2 regions of the Bacillus sp. AP8 genome follow, and region 1 is predicted to be linked to the other one. Evidence: predicted binding sites of a transcription regulator. Region 1 holds the regulator's gene; the other holds the start of a gene.

Region 1 (9,296 bases):
CAAGTTGTGAATTTGTTTATTATATTAAAAAAAGGTAAACTACAATGTAAGAGAATCCTTAGGAGTTGTACTTCTAAGGTTTTTTTAAAAGATAAGAGAGTATATTTTACGTTTAGATGACTGTTTTGCTCAAAGTACCTAACTCTTTTATAAAATAGCTATCAAGGCTAAGAAAATAAGAGAATACATGGGTGTGTTTGTGCTCTTCTTAACAGTGTATATTTTAATAAGTTAATCAAATGGACTATGCAGGTGATAAATAGATGAAACAGTATGAAGTAGTATCACATTCAGCAGAGGAAACACATTCCCTTGCTAATAGAATTGGTAGCTTAGCATTTGAAAATATGGTGATTACATTAGAAGGTGATCTTGGGGCGGGTAAGACCACTTTTTCAAAAGGGTTGGCAAAAGGATTAGGTGTTACAAAGAATGTAAATAGCCCTACCTTTACTATTATAAAAGAATATAAAGGACGATTGCCTTTATATCATATGGATGTCTATCGAATTGAAGATGAATTTGAAGATTTAGGTTTTCATGAATATTTTGAAGGGAACGGAGTAACAATTGTTGAATGGGCTCATTTAATTCAAGAACAATTACCAGATGAGCTGTTAGCGATCCGAATTCTTTATCAAAATGATAATGAAAGAAAACTGATTTTTGAACCAAAAGGCGAAAAGTACGTTGAATTTTGTAAGGAGATTTTATCATGAAAATACTGGCCATAGATACATCCAATTATGCTTTAGGTGTAGCCTTAATAGAGGACAACCAGATTATTGGTGAGTACATAACAAATATTAAAAAAAATCATTCAGTGCGTGCTATGCCTGCTATTGAGACGTTGATGCATGATTGTAATGTTAAGCCTAGTGATTTAGACAAAATTGTTGTAGCTAAAGGTCCTGGATCTTACACTGGAGTACGTATAGGCGTAACAATAGCTAAAACTCTAGCATGGACACTAAAGATCCCAATTTCAGGTGTATCAAGTTTAAAAGTTCTTGCAGCTAATGGAAAATACTTTGATGGTTACATTTCTCCATTATTTGATGCAAGAAGAGGTCAAATTTATACAGGCTTATATGAGTATAAGCAAGGAGAGTTAGTAGCTGTTAAAGAGGATACGATTATCCAAAGTAGTGAATGGGCACAGCAATTACGGACATTAGATAAAGATATACTATTCATTGGCTCAGACTATTTCATTCATCAAGAAACGCTATTAACTTATCTGGGTGAGCAAGCTGTCTTTGCTGATGAAGCTCAGTTAGTTCCTAGACCAAGTGTATTGGCGCTCCTTGGGAAGGGTTTAGAACCGGAAGATGTCCATGAATTTGTACCTAATTATATAAGGCTTGCTGAGGCTGAAGCGAATTGGATTGAACAACAAAAGAATAACTCTGTCAAATAAAGTGAAGCTTTGTTTGTTGGATGTATTTTGTATAGATAGTAGTTGTGTCATTCAAGTTTTACTAACGCTTAATCTTTATATGTTGAAGTTATGAACATAGCGCTAGTTAAAACGGGATAAAGGAGAGAATGATATGAGCCAAACCCTTTCTTTTCGTTTCATGGAAGAACGAGATTTAGATGCCATTATGGTATTAGAAGAGAGATGCTTTACCTTACCTTGGAGTAGGGAAGCTTTTTATAATGAATTGAACCAAAATCGATTTGCTACTTATCTTGTACTAGAAGAAGAAGGACAAATTATTGGATATTGTGGAGCATGGTTAGTTGTAGATGAAGCTCATATTACCAATATAGCCATTTTGCCTGAATTTCGTGGAAGAGGTTTGGGGGAAGCATTGCTAAGTAAAATGATTGAACAGTGTAAAGAGCAGAATATTGAGAGAATGACATTAGAAGTAAGAGAGACTAATACAGTAGCTCAATCTCTTTATACCAAATTAGGTTTCCAAAAAGGAGCTATTCGAAGAAATTATTATAGTGATAACCAAGAGGATGCGATTGTAATGTGGGTGAACATAGAGTGAAGGATCAATATATATTAGGAATTGAAACAAGTTGTGATGAAACCGCTGTAGCCATAGTAAAAAACGGACATGAGATTGTTGCAAATATAGTCGCTTCTCAAATCGAGAGCCATAAGCGATTTGGTGGCGTAGTACCTGAAATAGCATCACGTCATCATGTAGAGTCTATGACTTTGGTGTTGGAAGAAGCTTTGGAAAAAGCAAACTTAAATTATGAGGATATTGATGCAATTGCAGTGACAGAAGGTCCAGGACTTGTGGGTGCCCTACTAATTGGAGTAAACGCTGCTAAGGCAGTTGCGTTTGCACATAATATTCCTTTAGTAGGTGTACACCATATTGCTGGTCATATTTATGCCAACCGATTGGTGACAGAAATGAAATTTCCGCTTTTATCATTAGTCGTTTCAGGTGGTCATACTGAACTTGTATATATGGAAGAGCATGGTGAGTTTAAAGTATTAGGTGAAACAAGAGATGATGCAGCTGGTGAAGCTTATGATAAAGTAGCAAGAACATTACATTTACCATATCCAGGTGGGCCACATATTGACCGTCTTGCCCATGAGGGACAACCAACTGTTAAATTACCAAGAGCCTGGTTAGAAGAAGGTTCGTATGATTTTAGCTTTAGTGGTTTAAAATCTGCTGTAATTAATACGCTTCATAATGCAGAGCAACGAGGAGAGCATATTGAACCAGCAGATTTAGCAGCCAGTTTTCAAAATAGTGTTATTGAGGTACTAGTCGAAAAAACACGTAAGGCTGCGGAAGAATATCATGTTAAACAAGTATTATTAGCTGGTGGTGTAGCAGCCAATAAAGGGCTTCGTTCAGAGTTACAAAAAACTTTTGATAACATTCCTTCAGTTGAATTAGTGATACCACCATTATCTTTATGTACGGATAATGCAGCAATGATTGCTGCTATTGGAAGTGTCATGTTTGAAAAAGGACATAGATCTGGATATGACCTAAATGCAAATCCAGGACTTGATCTTGAAAGATAACAGAAGAGGAAGGTGTGCCAAAATTTTATGTTTGGCACACCTTCCTTCATTTATTTGTTCACAAGAAAAATAGGAAAATAAGTAAAGTGAAAGATAGATTGAGGGATTTTCACAAAGATAACAGTAAGCTCATTTTTTTAGTTTATCAGAAATCCACAGACTTAATAACTTATACACTTTTTTATCCACAATATAAAGCCGATAATAGTGGGATGTTCATAAGTTTTCCACATAATCCACAAAAAATGCATTAGTTATCAACAAAAAATTCAGTTTATTCACAAAAAGAGGTTGTGAATTTTTATTTATCCACAGAATTCTGAAAACAAAAGAAAAATCCAGAGTATTACCTCTGGATATGTGGATGGAACAGAGAATCTTAGATTTGTTCAGCTTCTAAATCAGACCATTCTTCCATTAATTTTTCTAATTCGGTATTTGATTCATGAATAACATCATTAATTTGAACTACTTTTTCATGATCTTGATATATATCAGGATCACAAAGAAGTTCATGTTGCTGAGAAATGATTACCTCTAGCTTCTCTATCTGACTTTCAATTTCTTCAATTCTTCTTTTTATTTGACGCTGACGTTTTTTTGTTTCCTTATCCATCTGATAGCTTGCTTTTTCATCGTTAGCCTTTGTAGGAGTAGCTGATGTACTTTGTTCTAGTAACTCAAGCTCAGCTTGTTCTTCCTTCTTTTGAAGATAGTAATTGTAGTCTCCTAGGAATTCTTCACTTCCATTTGTGGATAATTCAATGACTTTTGAAGCTATGCGATTAATGAAATATCGATCATGTGAAACAAAAAGAATAGTTCCTGGAAAATCCACTAATGCATTTTCTAAGATAATTTTACTATCTAAATCTAGATGGTTAGTAGGCTCGTCCAGTATTAAGAAATTAGCTCCCTGCATCATTAGCTTAGCTAGTGCAAGACGTGCTTTTTCTCCACCACTTAGTGCAGAAACAGGCTTTAATACGTCGTCTCCAGAGAATAAGAAGTTTCCAAGGACAGTTCTAATATCTTTTTCATTTGTTAATGGGTATTCATCCCAAAGTTCATTTAATACTTTTTTATTAGAAGATAAATTGGCTTGCTCTTGATCATAATAGCCAATTTCAATATTTGAGCCAAAGGAAATTTGTCCATTAATAGCTTGAAGTCGACCAATAATAGTTTTTAATAACGTTGTTTTTCCAACACCATTTGGTCCTACTAATGCAATACTATCGCCTTTTGTTATGGCTATATTAATGTGTTTAGAAATGGCCTGATCATTAAAGCCGATACTTACATCAGAGATAGTTGAGACGATATGTCCTGTAGGTTTATTGACTTTAAATGAGAAAGAGGCGGATTTTTCATCACCTTGAGGACGGTCCATTATTTCCATCCTGTCTAATTGCTTGCGCCTGCTTTGAGCTCTTTTAGTAGTAGTTGCTCTAGCGATATTTTTTTGGATAAAATCATTTAATTTAGCAATTTCCTCTTGCTGTTTTTCAAACTGCTTCATTTCTCGTTGGTAGTCTTCTGCCTTGCGTTCAAGATAATAGCTATAATTTCCATGATACTTTTTAATCGTATGTCTAGATAATTCATAAATGACAGAAACGACCTTATCCATAAAATAACGGTCATGGGATACGATTAGTACTGCACCCTTGTAATTTTGTAAGTATTGTTCTAGCCAAGTTAATGTTTCAATATCTAAATGATTGGTAGGTTCATCAAGGATGAGAAGGTCTGGTTGTGAGAGCAATAGTTTCCCTAAAGCTAATCTTGTTCGTTGTCCGCCACTTAACGAAGAAATGGGGGTTGCATAATCGAACTGCTGAAATTGAAGACCATGTAAAACAGATCGGATATCTGCTTCGTATTGATATCCTCCTTTTTCTTTAAAAGAAATTTGCAGCTCATCATAGTCTTTTAAAACTTTTTGATATTTTTCATCGTTGTTATACGTCTCTGGTAATGTCATTTGATGTTCTAGTGATCGTAATTGCTGTTCAAGTTGAATTAATGGTGTATATACGGTTAACATTTCATCCCAAATGGAGCGCTCAGAATGTAAACCCGTATTCTGTGCTAGATAACCTAAAGATAAATCCTTTGGCTTTATTATTTCTCCATCATCATAGGACATTTGATCAGCAATGATTTTTAACAAGGTTGATTTTCCGGCACCATTTCTTCCTACTAGACCTATACGATCCCTTTTTTGTACTTCTAGCTTTATATCAGAAAGGATTTGCTCAGCTCCATAATATTTCGATAATTTATTTACTTGTAACACAATCATATTATTCACCTCAGTTGTCTTACTGATAGTGTATACGAAACACACTATTGGAGCAATTAAAGGAATATAAATTGTGAAAAACAGTACAAACTGTGGCACAAAATTGTGAAAATAGTGTATCATCAATGTAAAGGGGGTAATAGATGGGAGAAGTAACTTAATCAGTTGGATTGGTAAAGTTAAGATTGGGATAAAAGAGACCAGTTAAACGGGTAACAAAGCCATTGGTAGACAAAAGCTTTGTTACACCTGAAAAAGGGGATGTTCTTTCTATGAAATGGAATGTTAATAAGAGGATTGCTTAATCCATACTTATTCATCCATTCTGTTATACTTAATGAAATCAAAAAGGCATAGAAAGTTCATAATTATATTATATTTTGCGCAATTATTAATTTTAAATGTTTCGAACATTATTACTGTGGAAGCGTTTACAACTGTTTTTGCAATAATTACATTATGTGCATATGACAAGATAAAGGTATAATTATTGAATTAAATATTTTCGAGTAGGAATAGTAAGAAATTCAAGCCCTGATTATTATAGATAATTTATTGAACTTTAAGAGCAATTATAATGGGGGGAGCAGATTATGCCACAGGAAAACATAAAAATTCCTCAAGCAACAGCAAAGAGATTACCTTTGTATTATCGTTTTTTGAAAAATTTACATTCGTCAGGAAAGCAACGTGTTTCATCAGCTGAACTAAGTGAAGCTGTAAAAGTAGATTCCGCTACAATTCGTAGAGATTTTTCTTATTTTGGAGCGTTAGGTAAAAAAGGTTACGGTTATAACGTAAATTATTTATTATCTTTTTTTAGAAAGACACTTGATCAAGATGAATTAACGAAAGTCGCATTAATTGGGGTAGGAAATTTAGGGACTGCTTTTTTGCATTATAATTTTTTGAAAAACAATAATACGAAGATTGAAATGGCTTTTGATGTTGATAAGGAAAAAATCGGTACAAAAATAGGTGACGTTACCATTTTTGACATGGATGAAATGGAAGAGATTCTACAAAAAGAAGGAGTAACGGTTGCAATCCTAACCGTCCCAGCTCCTGTAGCACAACCTATCACGGATCGTTTAGTTGGTGCTAATGTAAAAGGAATCTTAAACTTTACACCAGCAAGATTAAATGTTCCACTTTCTATTCGTGTCCATCATATTGATTTAGCGGTAGAATTACAATCGCTTGTATATTTCTTAAAGCACTACCCAATAGAAGATATACATGACATCGAATTAGAGCATCAAGAACAGGAATAGAAAAGAGGTTATCTGAAGGTAATATATCATTTATCTTTAGATAACCTCTTCTTCATTTCAAGCTTATATGATGTTTTATAAAATCATATAAGCTTATAATGAGTAATCAGAGTATAGATGCCATTATTTAAGGTTTCTTTTTTTGCATTCTCTTTAACCGGAAATGTAGCATTACTAAACGGATTCCAGATCCGAAATCAATGGTTGCTAAAAATACTATTAGGAATGATAATACATTCCATCCATCGGCTGATACATAATTAATAGCCAGAGCAGTAAAAATGATTCCAAGTATGATGTAAATGATACCTGAAGTTAAGGGTGACTGACGTCTCATAGTAATCCTCCAATAAAGCTTTGCACTTGTTCGACTTGTTTCATCATATCTTCTATTTGATCTTGGAACATTAGCTGCACAATAACAACTGTAGTGTTCATCATGACATGAGCAAAAATCGGTACTATAATTCGTTTTGTTTTAACGTATAGGAATGCAAAGGTGAATCCCATAGCGGTGTATAGAATGATATGCTCAAATTCTAGATGTGCTAAACCAAATATGATCGAACTAATTAATGCGGCTAATATAAAATTCATTTTTTTATAAAGAGAACCAAAAATAATTTTTCTAAATATCAATTCTTCTAGTATTGGTCCAACTATAGAAGTTATTATAGCAAATGATGGAACAGAAGAAATCACATTTACAAGGGTTTGAGTATTTTCGGAGCCTACTTCGATTCCAATTAATCTTTCTATATTTGCTGCAATAGTTTGAGCGAAGAAAGCTAGAAAAATTCCCGCTATAGCCCAAAGAATGGACATACCCACTGGTGCAGGAGGTTCATTTCTTATCCAACTAGCTGAACCAAAATCCTTTCTCATTAAAATCAGTGTAATAATTAAAGCTACGATAAAGCTAAATATAGACCAATAGGCAGTAGCATAGATATTTATCGTATTTTCAGAAGCTCCCATTGCAAGACCAATATATTTAAAGAGAGGAGCACCAATAATACCGGATAATTGCATGGCAATATACACCATGATGACATACCAATATTCTTTTTTCACACTATTATCTCCTTTTGAAGTTACATATCTATTATTGTACTTCTTTTTGATGAAAGGTTACAAACCATTCCTTTTTTCAAATTCTATAAAATTTTCTTTTTGCAAAATTTTATTATAAAAGAGAGTAATTTGTAGCATACTGTAGAAGGTTTAGATCACTTAGGAAGAATATTGTTGGAATCTGTTGAAGGGAAGGGATTTTTTTTAAAGACAAATACTTGAAAAATAGTGCGAATTTATTTATTATATTAATTGTGTTAGCACTCAATATAGTTGAGTGCTAATAATAGAAAAATTTTATGAATTGTTATTGAGGAGGGTGTTTTTCTTGTTAAAACCATTAGGTGATCGCGTTATTATTGAACTAGTTCAATCAGAAGAAAAAACTGCAAGTGGTATCGTATTACCAGATACTGCAAAGGAAAAACCTCAAGAAGGTAAAATTGTAGCAGTAGGTGCTGGAAATGTACTTGATAACGGTGAGCGAGTAGCCTTAGAGGTTGCTGTTGGCGATCGTATCATCTTCTCAAAATATGCTGGTACTGAAGTGAAATATGAAGGTACTGAATACTTAATCTTACGTGAATCAGACATCTTAGCAGTAATTGGCTAATACTATACTTATTTATTAATAAACGTGAATATTCTAGGGAGGTAATGAAACATGGCTAAAGATATTAAATTTAGTGAAGAAGCTCGCCGTTCGATGCTTCGTGGTGTAGATGCTCTTGCAAATGCAGTAAAAGTTACTCTTGGACCTAAAGGACGTAACGTGGTTCTTGAGAAAAAATTCGGTTCACCACTTATTACAAATGATGGTGTAACAATTGCAAAAGAAATCGAATTAGAAGATGCTTTTGAAAACATGGGAGCTAAACTAGTTGCTGAAGTAGCAAGCAAAACAAATGATATTGCTGGTGACGGTACAACTACTGCAACAGTTCTTGCTCAAGCGATGATTCGTGAAGGCTTAAAGAACGTTACAGCTGGCGCTAACCCAATGGGTATCCGTAAAGGTATTGAAAAAGCGGTTAAAGAAGCTGTTTCTGAATTACAAGCTATTTCTAAGCCAATCGAAAACAAAGAATCTATCGCACAAGTAGCGGCTATTTCTGCAGCTGATGAAGAAGTAGGTCAATTAATTGCTGAAGCGATGGAGCGCGTTGGAAACGACGGAGTTATTACAATTGAAGAATCTAAAGGTTTCACAACTGAGTTAGATGTTGTAGAAGGTATGCAATTCGATCGTGGGTATGCATCTCCATACATGGTAACAGATTCTGATAAAATGGAAGCTGTTTTAGAAAATCCATATATTTTAATCACTGACAAAAAAGTGGGAAGCATTCAAGAAATCCTACCAGTTCTTGAGCAAGTGGTTCAACAAGGTAAACCTTTATTAATCATTGCTGAAGATGTTGAAGGGGAAGCTCTTGCAACGCTTGTAGTGAACAAACTTCGTGGAACATTCAATGCAGTGGCTGTTAAAGCTCCTGGATTCGGTGACCGTCGTAAAGCGATGCTTGAAGATATCGCTGCACTAACTGGCGGAGAAGTAATCACTGAAGAACTTGGTCGTGACCTTAAATCTGCTGGTATCGAGTCACTAGGACGTGCAGCAAAA
Region 2 (19,375 bases), on a different contig from region 1:
TGAATAGTCATGCCCTACTTCTTAATGATCATAATCCCGATAAAGAAAAGATCATCACATGGCTGTCATCGAATATTTGTCGATGTACCGGTTACAAAGAAATTGAAGAAGCCATTATGACGGTTATAGAAAGTTCGTTAAAAGAGTGACATTCGTTTAGTCTTTGGAATAAGTTGAATACATAAGGTGTGATAATGTTGAAGAATACCTATGTAGATGCATACAATAGTCCAGAAACGAAACTAATTTATTCTGTAGAACGTAGTCTTGATCTAATTACAGCAACACTCTTGTTAACAGGACAAATTACAATTTTCGGTGTGTTTGTGAGGCCAGGAAGATTTAGCTTATCTTTAGGAGGACCTCTTTTCGGGAGTGCTCGTTTAGAAGGTAAGAATCAGGCGTTATTAGGAGATATCATTATTAATTTTATTGATGTTATTCTTGCTATCTTGTTAATTATCGGAAAAATTCATGTGACAGGAACTTTTGTTTCTTCAGGAGAATTTACTATTAATGTTTCAGGCCCTATTTTTGGGTATCCAGAAATTATTCCAATAACGATTCCACAGGAAAGCATTGAACAGTTTAATTCAATTGTAAGTAAGTATTACGTAGTGCCTCAAGAATTATTAGACCATGTGATAAGGACTGAAAAAAATGTTGGTAAATAATACAAATAATGTAAATGATACGTTAGAAACAAGAAGTCATACGTTTTTATTAGCTATACCCATTATTATTTTTATTTTCTTTTTCACACAACAAAAAACGACTGATGTTAAATAATAAATAGTGTGTTCTTTCAATTTAAGTTAAGAGGCCAATGAAAGCATTTTTCATTGGCCTCTTTTAAATATATTACTAGATAACATATGTTAAATAGATGATGTCATATAAAGCATAAGGAGTTTCAAAGTAGTTCAATATTACTTTTGAGATGGTCTTTCTTACTTCTTATTTAGTTCTTTACCCATTCCTTTTAGGAAGGCAAGGGTAAAGCCAATAGAACGATTAATATCTGGATCATTTAACGTTTTTAAAAGATTCATAACGGTAATCTTTTTATCTGTTTCAAGGAATTTAGTTCCTTCATCAATTCCTGCTACAGCACTATTCACTAGTTTTGTTGTTTTTTCTGAGTCAGCTTTCATTAAAGCCCCAGTTGCTCCAGTAATAGTGTTCATTAAATTTGTTACTGGATCTTTTGAAACCTGCTGGAGTGCAATTTTCGTAATTTGCTCTTTTGCTTGAAGCATAGTAGTAGCTGCTTCTAGCACGCCCATATCATTAAGCTCACCGATTATTTCAAAAATATGATTAATGGCTTCTTCATTGTTAGATAAGAGCTTAGTCAATTCTTCAATCTTTTGTTGTTTAATCTCTGCTTCGGTTGGTTCATACCGTTGAATATTTGTTATAGGAGCCGCCATTTATTTCATCTCCTTATTTAATAAGATATATTACTATTCAATCCGTAGAATGTGGTCATAGTGAATAACCAATTAACAAATTGCTTCATTTATATGTGGACTGATCTTTCGGCATATTTAATGTAACTCATTCGAAGTAATAGACTCTTAGAAGTGCCTTTTTTCTTCGAATGAGGATCAATGTTACAAAAATCAATCTTTATAAAATGATCACCTTTCATCTTACATATCTTAATGATTTGTAAGATGTTCGTAACCTGGACGATTCCATTTACGCTGTACCTCAACACCATTTTGAGGATAACGTTTCTTATTACGTGGATTTGTAACTGGTAGTGGATTATCTCCACATGTATTTATGACTTCCATTCGAACCTTCGTTTGTTTATAAGCTGGCGTATGTGTTCGAGTATCATAAGCAGGTCCAGTCAAGAAATTAATAGCTGAATCTTTGTCTACTGAGTTCATTGGTAAATAAAGTTCGTTCCCTTTTACACGATCTGTAATTAAAACGTTCAGCTTTACAGCACCGTAAGGAGACACTAGACGTACAAGCCCACCGTCACAAAGATTACGATCTTTAGCTAATTGAGGAGAAACCTCAACAAAAATATTAGGAACTTTTGATTGAAGACCAGATGATTTATTTGTCATGTTACCTTCATGGAAATGTTCGAGCATACGTCCATTGTTGATATGCAAATCGTACTCTTCTGGGAAATACGCCGGTTCAATCCAATCAGCTACTGCAAAGCGAGCTTTTTTGTCAGGAAAATTGAAGCCATTCACATAAAGAAGCGGTGTACTTTCTCCATCTAAGCTACCCCAAAGGAAACTATTCCAGCCTTCAAGAACTTCATAATTTGCTTTGCTAAATAGTGGTGACAAACTAGCCATTTCTGCAAAAATTTCGCTAGGACTTGTATAATTCCAATCTGCTCCAAAGCGTTTGGCTACTTCTTGAATGATCCACCAATCAGGTTTTGAATCACCTAGAGTAGGAAGTGCTTGGTAAAGTCTTTGTACTCGACGTTCTGTATTCGTAAATGTTCCTTCTTTTTCAAGTGATGGTGAAGCAGGTAATATAACATCAGCATATTGTGCCGTTCTTGAGAAGAAAATATCTTGAACAACTAAGAATTCTAGCTTCGATAGAACATCATGCACATGATTCGCATTGCTATCAACAAGAGCCATATCTTCACCCATAACATACATCGCTTTCATAGCGCCTTTATCAATGGAATCAAGCATTTGAATATTATCTAAACCTGGTTTACTATCAATTTTTACATTGTAGGCCTTTTCGAATTTTGCACGAGCTACATCATCAGTAATATGTTGATATCCTGGTAACCACCCCGGAAGAGTTCCCATATCACATGCACCTTGTACGTTATTATGACCGCGAAGAGGATATGCACCTGCCCCTGGTCTACGATAGTTCCCTGTAGCAAGTAATAGGTTAGAAATGGCAGCAGATGTCTCGGAACCACCAGTGTTTTGTGTAACGCCCATTCCCCAAAGAACACAAGTACCATCAGCGTCACGAATTATTTCGGCAATTCGTATGAGAGTTTGCTTAGATATACCTGTAATTTTCTCAGCATAATCTAATGTATATTTTGTTAATAATTTCTTATATTCATCTAAGAAATTAACATTTTCATCAATGAACTTTTGATCCTGCCAACCTTGATCAAAGATATATTTTGTTACAGCCATTAACCATACTTGGTCTGTTCCTTGCTTTGGACTAATAAAAATATCTGAGCGCTCAGCCATTTCATTCTTACGAAGATCCGCAACGATCAGCTTTTGGCCATGTAGTTTATGAGCACGTTTGACACGTGTAGCTAATACAGGGTGCCCTTCTGCTGGATTTGCTCCAACGATGATTACGAGCCCTGCTTGAGCGATATCTTTTATTGTTCCAGCGTCACCACCCATACCAACTGTACGGAACAAACCATCTGTCGCAGGAGATTGACAATAACGAGAGCAGTTATCAACGTTATTTGTTTTGAAAATTTGTCTTGCGAGTTTTTGGAACACATAGTTTTCTTCATTTGTAATTTTAGAAGATGAGATGAAACCAACAGAACCTTTTCCGTACTGTTCTTTAATACCGCCTAATTTGCTTGAAACCAAATCAAGAGCCTCTGACCAACTAGCTTCAACAAATTGACCATTTTTACGAATGAGAGGTTTTGTTATTCTTTCCTCAGAATTTACAAAGTCCCATCCGAATTTTCCTTTAACACAAGTAGATATAGCATTGACAGGAGCATCATGAGATGGTTGGACTTTAAGGATTTTTCGATCTTTTGTCCAAACTTCAAAAGAACAGCCTACACCACAAAATGTACAAACTGTTTTTGTTTTTTTCGTCCGTTTATCGCGCATTGCCGCTTCTACTTCTGATACAGCAAAGATGCTACTATAATTCGTTTCTACTTTTTTAACGATATCAATCATTGGTGTTAAAATATCATCTTCTAACCCAGTCATGAAACCAGCTTCGCCAAGCATCGATTTTTCCATTAGTGCATTACATGGACAAATCGTCACACATTGCCCACAGCTAACACAAGAAGAGTCGTTTATCGATGATCCTTTATCCCAAAGTACTCTCGGTCTTTCAGCTTCCCAATCAATAGAAAGCGTTTCATTCACTTGAAGACTTTGACATACTTCTACACATTGCCCGCAAGCTATACATTGATTTGGATCATAACGGTAAAAAGGATGGCTCATATCTACTTGATCAACACTTACTTTAGGTGTATAAGGGTATTTTTGGTGTTCAATTTCCATTAGTTCTGCCGTATTATGAAGTTTACAATTTCCGTTGTTATTGTCACAAACTGTGCAGTATAGGAGATGATTTTCGAGAATCCGATCCATTGCTTCTGTTCTAGCACTCTTCGCTTGGTTGGAGTTCAATTGAATATCCATACCATTTTCGGCAACTGTTGAACAAGAACGCATAAGCTTTCCATTCACTTCAACAATACAAGTGTCACAGGTTTGAATCGGGTCTACTTCAGGTACATAACAAATTTGAGGATGAGGTATTTCATATTGATTAATAACTTCTAAAACAGTTGATCCAGCATTTGCAAGGTACTCCTGATTATTAATACGTACCTTAATACTCGAATCCTTCATCGTTTTTCCCCCTTTAAATCGTATGAAATGATTTTTCATGTATTTAGAGATTCATAATATTTTTTTGGCTGTTTTCTAAAAGATTCTTGTTTTTATAGGCAACAAAGTATGCGGAAACATTCTATTTTTTGACCTGGATTACTTTTAGTTCAAGCATCAGGTGTTGCTACATGTAGAGAATCTGTCCGAATGGCAAAAGAGTTCATTTATTAAAAAACGATAACCCCAAGTTGAACGAGTGACTTCTATCTTAGTAAAAAAAACAATAAAAAAACCACCATGATTACACTTTCTCTAGATTAGTAAAGTGTAATTCATGGTGGAATAGTTTAATAACAAACCTTGCTAGAATACCAATCCAAACCATATAAATATCAAATAAAAAATAGAAACACAACATAAATATATTATGTATCCATCATTTATAACATTATTATACCTATAATTTTGAAAAATACAATAATATGCTTATAATCATTTTTGAGCCATATGCTTTTCTTTTTTAAAACGATAATTTATGCTGAACAATGTTGAATTCAAAGAAGTAGATTTTCATTTGGGGGAGATTAGTCTATGTCAAAGGTAGTTCATGAGTTTAATGATATTATACGTAAACTTCGTAAAGATTTGTTTGGAAAAGGACCAGAAAGAATTCATACAGTTTTTATTGAAAATATGGCAGTTTCAACATTGTATGGTAATTTAACACCAACAGAAATATTTATTTGTCAAACAGCAGATGGTAAGGAAATGATTCATGCTGCTCGAACAAAAATGATCCAGGATTTGTATGCTGTTAGTCCTCCAGATGGGATGGAGGATCTAGTAGGCGCAAAGCTTCTGCATTTATTTTCGGATATTAAGGTTGAGGAGAATATGGCTGTTTCAGTGTTTATATTCGATAAGCCTATAGATAAAAAAGGGTGATTGAAGATTTCTTTATGGAAAAAGGGGTTTTAAGGCCAGTGTGAGTGTTTACTGATTATAAGACTTTTAGTATTTGAATAGGGGGAGGGATGGAATGATGAAAGCGGTCACTATGAGAAGAGAAGTTATTCGTGTCTCAAACGGTTGCGCTGATAAAATAAATGATTTAGTCGTAACAGAATATCCAGTAACAGTTAAGATTAATGGTGAGGAATTCGTTACAATGGTTTGTACACCTGAGTATATTGAAGAAATGGTAATCGGATATTTAACATCGGAAGGAATTATTCGAAAGTACGAAGAAATAAGGGATATTTGGGTACAAGATAAGGCTGGTATTGTCCATGTAAAAACGGACAAGTTAAATCCATTTCACCTTAAACTCCAGAATAAAAGGTATATTACTTCATGTTGTGGTATGAGTAGACAAGGCTTCGTATTCGCTAATGATGCCTTAACAGTTAAAGAAATGAAGGATATAAAAATTAAGATTACTGCTAATGATTGTTTTCGATTAATGGATACATTACAGAAATCAGCAGCTATTTTTCAAAGTACAGGTGGAGTACATAATGCAGCACTTTGTGATGAAGACGGAATAATTATTAGCCGAATGGATATAGGAAGGCACAATGCCCTAGATAAAATATACGGACATTGTATAAAACAAGGTTTATCTATGGAGGGAAAAATAATCGTCTTTAGTGGGCGAATTTCATCAGAAATTCTATTAAAAGTAGCGAAAATTGGATGTGAAATTATTCTGTCTAAATCTGCTCCAACTGAATTCGCCTTACAATCAGCAGAAGAATTAGGAATTACAACTGTTGGATTTATTCGTAATCAGTCATTAAACATATACACGCATCCAGAAAGAATCTTATTAGATAACGAAATGTAATTAACATATATAAACTTAAAATGAAAGACATAAAATAAAAAAAGTATGGACATTTTTTTACTTTTTTTGATATCATATTTATGTTCTGAAAAGAATTATGAAAAATTTGCAAGGTCTGCAAATTTTTTATTTTATATTCTTACTTAATGAAGATTGATTTTATTGTAAATGATATGCAGTAAAGTTAGGCAACGTTAAAAATTCCTATTGTTTAATAGGCTTTTTAATGTTGCCTTTTTTATTGGATAAAAATTATGTTTTTACAAGTAGTTGGGTGTTTAGCTCCAGCGCTTAGTTTCAGTTTCGCAAGGCCATAAGTCAATCCGTTTAGGAGTAAAAGAGTGCCTTTTTTAGAACTACTTATGCTGACCGAGGCTTCCAAAAGCGCTTGTGCTTTTCTTAATATATGGGAGAGTTAAAAGGGGGAGAGGTTTGATGGGATTCAACAAGCCACAAGAAATTGCTGAAATGAGTATTAATGCAGGGGTGCAAAAGGCAAAGCTACCATTATCAATTATGCTAATTCTTGGATTTTTAGGAGGAGCTTTCATTTCATTAGGTTTCCTACTTGATATCCGAGTTATTGGAAATTTGCCAGTGGAATGGGGCAGTTTATCATCATTTTTAGGTGCAGCAGTCTTTCCATTAGGTCTTATTCTTATTGTGATTGCCGGAGGAGAATTAATAACAGGTAATATTATGACTGTAGCTATGGCTTTTTTCTCGAAAAAAGTGACGATAAAAGAATTATTAAATAATTGGTTTTGGATTACATTAGCGAATTTAATAGGGGCTCTATTTGTTGCTTATTTTTTTGGACATGTAGTTGGGTTAACTGAAACAGGACCATTTATGGATAAAACAATTGCTATTGCACAAGCAAAAGTAAATGATTCTTTTTTTCAAACGATTATTTCTGCCATTGGCTGCAATTGGTTAGTTTGTTTGGCCATTTGGATTGCTTTCGCAGCAAATGATGTGGTGGGGAAAATTTTTGGAATTTGGTTTCCAATTATGGCTTTTGTTGCAATTGGTTTTCAACACGTTGTTGCTAATATGTTCGTTATACCAGCAGCTATTTTTGCGAATGCGTTATCATGGGGAGATTTTATTCAAAATATTATTCCGACATTCATAGGTAATGTAATTGGAGGAGCGGTATTCGTAGGATTAGCATATTTTGTTTCTTACTCCAAACCTAAGCTAAAAACACAGAAGTTAAAGAAAGTTTCTTAAATAAAATAATTATTATATAAAGGATAATAATTTCACAAAAAACCAAATGATGAATCATCGTTTGGTTTTTTGTGTTTTTATATCATTTTCAAATCATACATGGTGTTTCTAGTTATTTCCAACAAGAAGGAGTGATAAATAAGTGAATAATAAAAGTCAAATAAAAACATATAAATTATCTAAAAATATTATATGTATCTAATTTTTTTGTCACAACACGAACACTAGAAAACTTTTTAAAGTTTTCTAGTGTTCGTGTTATTATTTTAAGTGAAGAAAGGATTTAATGAATTTTATAACACTTCAAAAATTCGCAATAATAATACTGTAAAAAATATTTTGATATTTCTTAAAAATGAATATGTGAAGTTTGTAACAAAGATACCTTTGTGTTCATTTATTTGAAAGGAGTTTGAGTTTCATGGAATGGATTAATCAAATACCAACTGAAAAAATTGTAGAGTGGAGAAGACATATACATCAAAACCCTGAATTATCTTTTAAAGAATATAAAACAGCACAATATATTTATGATACTCTGTCTACTTTTCCAAATTTGGAGATTACTAGACCGACAGAAACAAGCGTTGTAGCAACATTAGCTGGGGGTGCTGGAGAAGGAAAGATAATTGCTCTTCGCGCTGACATTGATGCACTGCCGATGCAAGAGGAATCTAATGTGGAATTTAAATCAATAAATGATAATATTGCACATACTTGTGGTCATGATACACATACAGCGATGTTACTAGGTACTGCCTCAGTTCTTTCCAATATGAAAGATGAAATTGCTGGAACGGTTAAATTCATCTTTCAACATGCGGAGGAGTTAACACCAGGTGGTGCACAACAACTTGTAGATGCAGGTGTACTTGAAGGCGTAGATGAAATTTACGGAATTCATATTTTACCTAGATTGAAAGAGGGCTCACTTGGAGTTACATCCGGATATGCTACTACAGCAGCTGATGGATTCTTCTTAAAAATCCAAGGTAAAGGATCACATGCTTCTACACCAGAATTATCTATTGATCCGATTGTAGTAGGTAGCGAAATTGTAATGGCGTTACAAACTGTTGTATCTAGAAGTGTAAAACCAAGTGAAATGGCAGTGTTAAGCATTGGTGAATTTCATAGTGGACAAGCACCAAATATTATTGCTGATACTGCAACATTAAGTTGTTCTATTCGATCATTACATGATGAAGTACGAGATTTAATGGAAAGTCGAGTGAAAAAAATTATTGAAAATGTGACCGCTTCACATGGAGCAACATACGAATTGGATTACATTCGTGGCTATTCTGCACTGTACAACACACCTGAGTTAGCTGCAAAAGCAAAAGAATCGGCTATTCGTGTGTTAGGAGAAGAACTGGTTTATGATTCTCCAATGTTAATGGCAAGTGAAGATTTTTCCGCTTACGCTAAGGTGATTCCTGCTTGCTTCTTATGGCTTGGCGGAGGCACAGAAGAACAAGGGTGTGGTTATATGAACCACCATCCTAAATTCAAAGTAATGGAAGAAGCTATGTTTAATGGGACAAAGGTTGAAGTTCAGTTAATCTTAGATATATTAGGAAAGAAGTAGAAATATAGTGCTCAAGAATGGCTATCTCTCTTATTCTGATTAAAAGAATAGGAGAGATGAATTTCATGTAACGTATAACCAGAACTTTTTATCGCTTATAGATGAATGAAATTATTCGATTTATATAGAAAATAAGGAAGGTGCTAAAAAAATGGCTAAAAATAGTAAAATATTTTATGGTTGGTGGATTGTATTAACCGCATTTATGTCTATGACGTTTCTATTCGCACCAGTTGTTAATCTTATCTCATTTTTTACCGATCCAGTTTCGAAAGATCTAGGTATCGAAAGATCGCAATTTTCATATTATTTCACAATTGTAACATTGGTTGGTATGGTTGTAGCTCCAATTGCTGGGAACCTGCTTAAAAGAGTGAATATAAGAGTATTTATGACAGTTTGTACGATTCTTGGAGCCGGATCTTATATCGGTTTCTCTTTTGCAACAAACATTTGGGTGATTTACGCTTTATCGGTATTACAAGGGATTGCCCTGTTAGCAGGATGTATTGTTCCTTCATCTGTTTTAATTGCAAACTGGTTTAATGAAAAACGTGGATTAGCATTAGGGATTGCTTTGTCAGGTAGTGGTGTAGGGGGAATTATTCTTACTCCGATTGTTTCATATTTAATTGAGTCATTTGGCTGGAGAACAACTTATCTTATTATAGGATTTGTAATTCTTATTACGGTTGTTCCTCTTACATTATTTGTAGTTAGATTTCGTCCTTCTGATATTGGTCTAACTCCACTTGGAGAATCACCTACACAAAATAAAGAAAGAGTATTAACTGGTGTAAGCCAAAAAGATGCTATTAAAACACTATCATTTTGGATTTTATGTTTAGCCATTATCGTAACAGGTATTGTAGCAAATACAATGATTATTAACTTAGCTCCTTTCTTAACAGATATTGGTGCTCCAGTGTCTAAAGCAGCTTTCTTAATGTCTCTAGGTTCAGCGATGGTAATTGTTGGAAAACTTGTTGTTGGTAAACTATTTGATAATCTAAAAATTGATATTATGATTATTGCACTGGGTGTTTGTAATATCTTAAGTTTCGTATTCTTGAAAAATGCTGATGCAATGCTTTCTGGTATCTTATATGCTACCTTTACTGGATTTGGAGCGACAGCATTAACTATTGCACCTTCTTATATTACACCATACATTTTTGGTGAAAAAGATTTTGGTCCAATCTTTGGTATTGTTTCTACATTCTCATCATTGGGAACAGCATTATCTGCAGTCTTCGGTGGTATCGTATATGGTATCAATCATTCTTATTTCTTAGTTTTAAATGTATTAATTGTACTTTCTGTTGTAAGTTTCTGCTTGTATTTCCTAGCTGTTAGACTTAAACCAAAATATGCTGAGAATGTTGAGTTTGCTACCAACACTAAAGCTTGATAGTCATTGTGATAGATATTTAACGAATAGAAATAACTAAGGATTTTGAAGGTGAAATACCATTCGTATTAAACTTGGTTTGGGTATGGGAGACCATATAGAATGAACAATTTAATCAAAATTCAATAGATACTTTTAAGCAAAATAAGAGCTAACTGCAAATGAGTATGAAGAAATTACTTATTGTGGTTAGCTTTTTAGATTGCTTAAGAAGGGTATCTTAAAAGCGTAGGACGTTACAAAAGTGATATTTAATTACTTTTGTAACGTCCTTATTTTAACTGTATCATTTTGGTTAATTGACAATAAACATTTGAATAAGCATTTCAAAAGAGTAAATGAGCATGGTATTTACATCAAACTCATAATCTGTCATTTCTGTTTCAAAAGCCTGATTAATCACGGAGGTTAATATGAAAATTAATAGTTCTACTGTTTGATCTTCATTTATTGTGGTAGGAGTACCAGGAATCTGTGGACATTTTTTGATAAATATTCCTTTTTCTACTCCTTCTCTGTAAATTTGTCTAACATAGTCTCTTCGATTCTCACTGAATGCTCTAAATTTTTCCCAATCATGTGGGAAAAATTTTCTTAATTCATTAAGATATTTTTTTCTTAACATTTTAATGTTATATAGAAAAAATACAGCACGTAATTTTTCTACATAATCGTCTTTTTGGTTGATGATTGTTTTCATCTCTTCTAAATCAGTAGCAATGATTGAATCACATATAGAGCTAATTAATTCATTTTTATTTTTGTAGTGTAAATAGATTGTTCGTTTACTGATTCGTAAATTTTGGGCTAATTCATCCATAGTAAATTTACGAAATCCATATATTTCGATTAGTTTTTTTCCTTCTTCAATAATTCTTTGCTCAGTATTCATAGGTATGCACCTTCTATACGAAAATAATAGTATCTTGTCTTATTTACTTTCTATCTTTAATAGGTACTCTTTAATATGCAAGCCACCACCATAGCCAACAAGTTTACCGTTTGCTCCAATCACTCGATGACAAGGGATAAAAATAGGAATTGGATTTCGGTTATTGGCCATTCCGACTGCTCTCATAGCCTTAGGGTTATTGATACTTTCGGCTATTTGTTTGTAACTTCGCGTTTCTCCATAAGGTATCGTATAAAGACTATTCCAAACATTTTTCATAAATTCTGTACCATTTGGAGATAGAGGTAATGTAAAGTTTGTTTGTTTTCCAGAAAAATAGTTGTGTAATTGTCTTCCTGCTTCTTTTAATAATTCAGTTTCAACTATGGTCACATCTTGAGGAATTTCTTCATCTTGAAAATAGACACGAGTAATAGCTGTTCCGTTTTCCTCAATTCCTATTTTCCCAATGTCTGTTTGATAGAAAAAAATATTTTTCATTAATTATATGACCTCCACATTGCGATAAATCATAATCCATTATTTGAACAGAATTGTGATCTGTGTAATCTTCTTTGTCATTTGCAAATACTGTCTTAGTTATTTCTAGTAAAGGGTGAATGTAATAAAAATACCTGTTTTTTTATTGTGTTTAATATGATTTTAGCATAAACATGCTAATCTACTAAGTATTCACTAGTGGTAATTTTAAGAATTATTTTAGGTTGTTTTCAAGTAACAAGTAGTGTAGAAAGTTTAGATGTAATCATCCTTCAGAATCTTTTTAGGATGTTAGAAGGGATTCATTATCTTCCTTTTCATTGAATTTTTATTTTTTTGAATAGATTAAGAATTAGATATTTATTGAATGATCTGTCATTTCTTCCTTTCCACTAAAAACTATTGTGTGTATGATAATATTATCGACAAAAATGGGAGTTGGATGATGTGATTAAAGCTGTTTTTTTTGATTTAGATGATACGTTACTTTGGGATCATAAGAGTATAAGTGAGGCTTTTCGAGCCACTTGTGAGTATGCTTCGGAGAAATATGATGTAGATGCAAGTGAATTAGAGGAGGCTGTACGTGAAGCAGCACAAGCTCTTTATTCTGCATATGAAACATATGATTTTACAAAAATGATAGGAATTAATCCTTTTGAAGGTTTATGGGGGAATTTTGGAGATGAAGGATTAGAGTTTAATAAAATGAAAGAGATTGTTCCAGGGTATCGAAAAGATGCTTGGATAAATGGATTAAAAAAACTAGGAATTGATGATCAGGAATTTGGTGAAGAACTAGCTGAAAGATTTCCTCTTGAAAGAAAACTTCATCCCTTTGTTTATGAAGAAACATTCCAGGTTTTAGATAAATTGAAAGAAAAGTATGCATTGTTATTATTAACAAATGGTTCTCCAGAATTACAAAATACTAAGCTTGAAATTACGCCTGAAATTGGTCCATATTTCGATCAAATAGTTATTTCAGGAGCATTTGGAAAAGGAAAGCCAGACGTTAGTATTTTTGAACATGCACTTAATTTAATGAATGTTAGCAAAGATGAAGCAATTATGGTTGGGGATAATTTGATGACAGATATTTTAGGGGCATCACGTGCTGGCATGAAGTCCGTTTGGATTAATCGTCATAATAAGGAACGAAATGAAGTTATTCCAACTTATGAAATTAAACATTTGGAAGAGTTATATACAATCTTAGAAGAGCTAAAATAAAGAGAGCTTACTCAGTAACATCAGCTTTTTAGAAAATTAAAGTACACATAAAAACATTATATATTTTCAAAAAAAGCTGATAAGGCGTTGGGACCTCTCAAAAGTGATTAAAGCGGTATCCCTTTTAACAAGAAGATACCGCTTTTTAGATATATCAATTAAGATTCTTCTGTTTTAAATTGATTGCTGACCTCATTTAATTCACTTGCTGTTGTACTTAACTCATTTACAAGATGGCTCAATGATTGAACAGAAGCGTTAATTTCCTGTCCAGAAGCGGATACCTGTTCAATACTTGCTGCATTTTCCTCTGAAATAGATGCTAGTTCCATAATGGATTGATTAATATCTGATTCCTTTTCCGTTACCAATGCTAATTGTGTTCTCATATCTATTGCTAACTCATTCATATGAGATAGTGATGAAGAAATATGCTCAAATGTTTCACCTGTTTTATGTAAATTCGTTCTACCATTTGATACTTTTTCTAAACCAAACTTTAAAATATCAACCATTTTTAATGAATTGTCTGTAGCAGTCGTTACAATCGAATGAATATCCTTAACTGAGGAAGATACTTCTTGAGATAATTTCCCCACTTCACCAGCAACAACCGCAAAACCTTTACCATGCTCCCCCGCTCTAGCTGCTTCAATAGAAGCATTTAAAGACAATAGGTTGGTTTGGTCAGCAATGTCACTAATAATCGTTACAAGCGATGCTACTTTCTTATTTTCCTCATTTAACATTTTGACCTCTTCTACCGCTTTAGTGATAACTTGATAGATTTCCTCCATTTGTTCTTTCGATTCGTTCATTAATTTAGTACCAGTGTGACTATCATTTAATAATTTTTGTGTTGAATCTACAATGGTATTCCCTTGTTCGGCTGTCTGTTGATATAAGCTCGTAAAGTCCAACATCAATTCGTTTAAGTCTGAAGCAAGTTGTGCTTCAGATTCAGCAGCTGAAGCCATCTCAGTCATTGTAGTTGAAACTTGATCAGCACCTTCACTTAATTCACTTGTAGATTCTTTTAAATACGTACCCTTTGCATGAAGGGAAACGGATATGTCACGCATTTTCCCTATTAATGATTCAATAGTTTCAGCCATATTCTTAGTGGCTTCATATAGCTTTCCAATCTCATTTTTGTCTTTCACATTATTCTGTTCCATTACTCCACATGCTTTAGATATTTCTCCATTTGTTATGTATTTTGTAGCGCTCATTAAGTGATTAAGAGGATTCAATCTCTTTGTCAGATACCAGAAAACAGCCACTGAAATGATAATAGATAGAACAACCACAGAAATAATTACAATCGGTAATTCTTCCTTTAGGACTAGTGTTTTTATTTCTTCTAATGCGTGCGCGTCCTGATCAATCCCTACTACCCCAATGACAGTACCATTGCTATTTTTGATTGGAGCAAAAGTTGAAATATATTCTCCATACTCTTCATCTTCCGTAACTTCACTACTACTTGTTTTTCCGTTAAAAGCATCTTCAGTATCCTTAAATTTAGTTCCAGTTGTAGGTGAACCAACTGGACTAGGATTATCTTGACCATCTACCATTATAGTAAGTTGTTCATTATTATCAGCTGATAGCGTATATACATATAAAAATCCATTGTTTTTACGAACATTATTAAGTTGCTCTACGAGTGCTTTATATTCCTTTCCATTTGGATTTTTTAAGAACTTTTCGTATTGTTCAGCGTCAATTTCAGAAGCAATACGTTCAGCATCATGTTCTCCGTTTTCCTGAATAGTATCTAAAACAGAGCCAACAATAGTATTATATAGAAAGCTTAAGTTACCGATGAACATAATAAAAATAATTAATAAAATGACTGCTAATATGGATCTTTTTAAACTTTTTTGCACAAAATGAATCATGATTTTCAACTCTCCACTCTATAAAAATGCTCCCTTATATAGTCGTGAAAAATTTTTTTAATCCCTTGTAACGTATGTAAAAATGAATGGAATCTACCATTGTAATTGTAATGCATAATTTTTTTGTTTTTTTAAAAATATTTTAAATTTGTGTGAATGTGAAAATTTCCACTTCGTAATCATTCAAAAGCGGAATTTTCACTATCATTAATAGTCTTATAGATATGCTTTGGTATTCACTGTTTTTTTTGTTACTCTTTATTTCTTGACTATATCTTTGTTTTCATAATCTAGATAAAAATGTCCTTACGCACTCCTCAAGCTTTGACATATTAGAAAAGACTGGTTTAAGTTTTTTTAATTTTGATAGTTTATAATCGCTGGATGGAGCGAAAGGCATAAATTCAAACTTTATTTTCTGACTACACCTTGTTAGTTCGGCCTTCCCCTCAAAAAATCACTTTTGAGAGGCCCCTTTTTTGTATGTGATCAATAAGAAATTTATTATTCTTTATAGTACATAAAGATAAACACTTAAGAAATGAGCTAAGCTTCCTAAGAGGATAAAAATATGAAATATTTCATGAAAACCAAAATGTTTCATTTCTAGAAATTTCGGCTTAACAGCGTATATAATGCCACCAATAGTATACAATATCCCCCCAAATATTAACAGAAACAAACCTGTTACACTTAAGGCTTTTGCTAGTGGTGATGCTGCGAAAATAATAATCCATCCCATAAAAATATAAAGAGCAGTAGATAACCATCTTGGACATTTAAACCAAACTAATTTGAATAATACTCCACTTATCGCAATTAAGGAGATAATAATAAAGATTGTCCAACCGGTAACCCCATTTAAGCTAATCAAACAAAAGGGAGTATATGATCCAGCAATTAATACAAAGATCATCGAATGATCAATTCTTCTGAGAAAACCGATTACACGTTCCTTTGCGATAACCATATGATAGGTAGCAGATGCAGAATATAAAAGTATCATACTTACACCAAAAATGATTACAGCTGCAATTTGTAGAGAAGAAGCTCCGGAGCTTGATGCTTTAATAACCATTGCTAGCAATCCAATGAATGCCAACAAGGCTCCAGCTAAATGTGTCAATCCATTTATAGGTTCTCGTATATATTGATTCATATTAATAACCCCTTTATAACATCATGTAGTTTTAATAACTACATATAATGATATACGTATTATGTTATGTAGTCAACATTTACTTGAAAGATAGAATACGATAATATTAAGCTAAACATTGAAAATTGAGGTCATGTACATGGATAGAATAAATGAATATCTTGAACAACTACATTTAGATAAAAATATATCTTTAGAAGATATGCCAGAAATTGATTTATATATGGATCAGGTCATTCAATTATTTGAGAATAAATTTAATGATACAAAAAGAAATGAGGAGGAGAAGGTCTTAACGAAAACAATGATTAACAATTATGCGAAAGGGAAACTTTTCGTACCAATCAAAAATAAAAAATACTCCAAAGATCATTTAATATTAATTAGCCTTATTTATCAGCTTAAAGGAGCTTTATCTATAAAAGATATTAAAGATACTTTAGAGAAGCTTAATCATAAGGTGCAAGATGAGCAATTTTCATTAGATGAATTATATAAGGGTTATTTAAACTTATATAATAAGAATGTAGAAAGCTTTCAAAAGGATGTACATGAACGTGTGCAAGAAGTAAAAAATGAAGCTTTCCCTGTCGATGAGTCAGATCGGGATTATTTAGAAAAGATATTATTACTTGCTTCGCTAGTTAATATGAGTAATTTTTATAGAAGAGCTGCAGAGCTTATAGTAGATGATTTAAGTGAACAAAAGTAGGGGCTGTCTCAAAAGTGATTATGAATCACTTTTGAGACAGCCCCTACACTTTGTCTAGCTTTTTTTTATGAATATGTTTTGTTTTTGTGTGTATTTATATTTTATAAAAAGCTGATTTACATTATTTTTGCTCCTGGTAACCAACATAATTATGCCTTTTGAGACACTCTCTTCTTAGTGTTGATGAACTTGTGCAAACTGGTGATATTGTAACGGATTTTTGAGTTTGTTTTCAAAAAAAGTAGGGTAAATTTATAATAAAGTGGCCATTAATCGTAATTACTTTAATGCTTGAAAAATATGTGTATGTAATGTTTTTTAAAAATTTGTAGGATATTTAGAGCATAATTGTTTAAAAAAATTCATTATATTGTATTATTTTAGTATTGCATTTGTATAAAATTTCACAATATTCTTAAACGCGGTTTTTTAAGGAATCATTCGGGAGATGGGAATTCCTCTTTAATTCCCAAAAATAAGCGAAAAGCTTATCGTAAAGGAGAATGGGACATGACAGAAATTATCACACAAGCAAATTCTGAACAAGAAGTAAAAGTGTCTGCTAATCAAGGAAAAAACGATGTTCTTGATCAGCTATTACAACCTGAAGTTCAGGAATCCTTGACTACTTTGGTAGAACAATTACCTAAATTAACTGAAATGGTAAACACATTAACTAAGTCTTATGAATTTATGCAATTAGTCATGACAGATGATGTACTAAAGAAAGATACTTTTGGAGCAATTACAGATATTATCGACCCTGTTAAAGACTCTGTAAAACACATTGCCGCAAATGCTATCGAAGCGAAAGACCGCGCTGCGGAGAGCAACGAAGTAATTGGGCTTTTTGGTCTGTTAAAATTAATCAAAGATCCACAAGCTCAAAAGTTATTCCGTTTCATCAATGCTTATCTAGAAGTTTCTGAAGAACGTAGCAGCCAAAAATAATTTTACATTCAACGAGTAAGGACGGGGGATAAACTATGTCAAAACATATTGTTGTACTAGGAGCAGGTTATGGCGGACTTTTAACCGCTTTAAAAGTTCGTGAATTTCTAAACAAAGATCAAGCGAAAGTTACAGTTGTTAACCAATTCCCAACTCACCAAATTATTACAGAACTACATCGTCTTGCTGGCGGAACAATTAAAGAACAAGCCGTTTCTTTACCATTAGAAAAATTATTCAAAGGTAAAGATATCGATTTGAAAATTGAAAAAGTAGAATCTTTCTCAGTGGATGATAAACTTGTTCGTTTAGCTGATGGTTCAACTTTAACATATGATGCACTAGTTGTCGGATTAGGAAGTGTAACGGCATACTTCGGAATTCCAGGATTACAAGAATACAGCATGGTACTAAAATCAGTAAATGATGCTAATAAAATCTATAAGCATATTGAAGGTCGTATTGCAGAATATGCGAAAACTGGTAATGAAGCAGATGCTACAATTTTAATCGGCGGTGGCGGTTTAACTGGTGTTGAATTAATTGGTGAAATCGTTGATAATATGCCGAAAATTGCGAAAAAATACGGCGTGGATTTTTCAGATTTGAAAATTAAGCTTGTAGAAGCAGGTCCAAAAATTCTTCCAGTATTGCCAGACCATTTAATTGAACGTGCTACAGAAAGCTTGGCATCACGTGGTGTAGAATTTTTAACTGGTCTTCCTGTAACAAATGTAAAAGGTAATGAAATTGACCTGAAAGATGGTCAAAAAATTGTTGCCAATACATTTGTTTGGACTGGTGGTGTACAAGGTAACCCATTAGTAGGAGAATCAGGTATAGAGGTAGATCGCGGTCGTGCTACAGTTAATGAATTCCTACAATCTACATCTCATCCAGATGTATTTGTTGTGGGTGATAGTGCTGTTGCTTTCCCTCCAGAAGGTGGACGTCCATATGCACCTACAGCACAAAATGCTTGGCAAATGGGTGAACTTGTTGGCTACAATGTATACGCTTATTTAGAAGGACACAAAATGGAAGCATTTGCACCTATTAACTCAGGTACATTAGCAAGTCTTGGACGTAATGATGCTGTTGCTTCAATTGGAGCTAATGCAAACTCACTTAAAGGTATGCCTGCTACATTAATGAAAGAAGCAAGTAATATTCGTTACTTATCACATATAAAAGGTCTTTTTGCTTTAGCATATTAATAATTTGATAGTACTATATATAAGAATGTCTCGAAAGCTATGCTTCTGTAGACATTCTTTTTTTGTGCATGAAATGTTGACTTCAATTATGGTTTGTTTCTAAAAGCTTTGTTGTTTTTTTAGTTCTGTGAATTAA

The links. Region 1 encodes Rex, which represses fermentation and respiration genes when NADH is low (regulators of the CRP and FNR family bind a similar motif). Its sites were predicted from a motif close to TTGTGAAATATTTCACAA; they were not measured.
Region 2: the regulator Rex is predicted to act here: its motif matches at 17,464-17,481, upstream of BN349_RS21035 (DUF1641 domain-containing protein).

Annotation. Positions count from the first base shown of each region.
Region 1 is NZ_CAPG01000092.1:502-9,797, forward strand. Features, by position in the region: gene tsaE (tRNA (adenosine(37)-N6)-threonylcarbamoyltransferase complex ATPase subunit type 1 TsaE) at 264-719, shown strand; gene tsaB (tRNA (adenosine(37)-N6)-threonylcarbamoyltransferase complex dimerization subunit type 1 TsaB) at 716-1,420, shown strand; gene rimI (ribosomal protein S18-alanine N-acetyltransferase) at 1,554-2,006, shown strand; gene tsaD (tRNA (adenosine(37)-N6)-threonylcarbamoyltransferase complex transferase subunit TsaD) at 2,003-3,016, shown strand; gene BN349_RS21765 (ABC-F family ATP-binding cassette domain-containing protein) at 3,396-5,324, opposite strand; gene BN349_RS21770 (redox-sensing transcriptional repressor Rex) at 5,918-6,598, shown strand; gene BN349_RS21775 (YdiK family protein) at 6,726-6,935, opposite strand; gene BN349_RS21780 (CPBP family intramembrane glutamic endopeptidase) at 6,932-7,672, opposite strand; gene groES (co-chaperone GroES) at 8,001-8,285, shown strand; gene groL (chaperonin GroEL) at 8,337-9,296, shown strand, end outside.
Region 2 is NZ_CAPG01000090.1:1,153-20,527, reverse strand. Features, by position in the region: gene BN349_RS21115 ((2Fe-2S)-binding protein) at 1-149, shown strand, start outside; gene BN349_RS21110 (hypothetical protein) at 195-674, shown strand; gene BN349_RS26705 (hypothetical protein) at 661-789, shown strand; gene BN349_RS21100 (DUF1641 domain-containing protein) at 951-1,433, opposite strand; gene fdhF (formate dehydrogenase subunit alpha) at 1,665-4,604, opposite strand; gene BN349_RS21090 (DUF2294 domain-containing protein) at 5,178-5,531, shown strand; gene fdhD (formate dehydrogenase accessory sulfurtransferase FdhD) at 5,629-6,432, shown strand; gene BN349_RS21080 (formate/nitrite transporter family protein) at 6,868-7,668, shown strand; gene BN349_RS21075 (amidohydrolase) at 8,090-9,259, shown strand; gene BN349_RS21070 (MFS transporter) at 9,411-10,670, shown strand; gene BN349_RS21065 (TetR/AcrR family transcriptional regulator) at 10,966-11,562, opposite strand; gene BN349_RS21060 (methylated-DNA--[protein]-cysteine S-methyltransferase) at 11,602-12,063, opposite strand; gene BN349_RS21055 (HAD family hydrolase) at 12,511-13,296, shown strand; gene BN349_RS21050 (methyl-accepting chemotaxis protein) at 13,455-15,200, opposite strand; gene trhA (PAQR family membrane homeostasis protein TrhA) at 15,712-16,359, opposite strand; gene BN349_RS21040 (DUF1836 domain-containing protein) at 16,499-17,071, shown strand; gene BN349_RS21035 (DUF1641 domain-containing protein) at 17,582-18,022, shown strand; gene BN349_RS21030 (NAD(P)/FAD-dependent oxidoreductase) at 18,058-19,239, shown strand.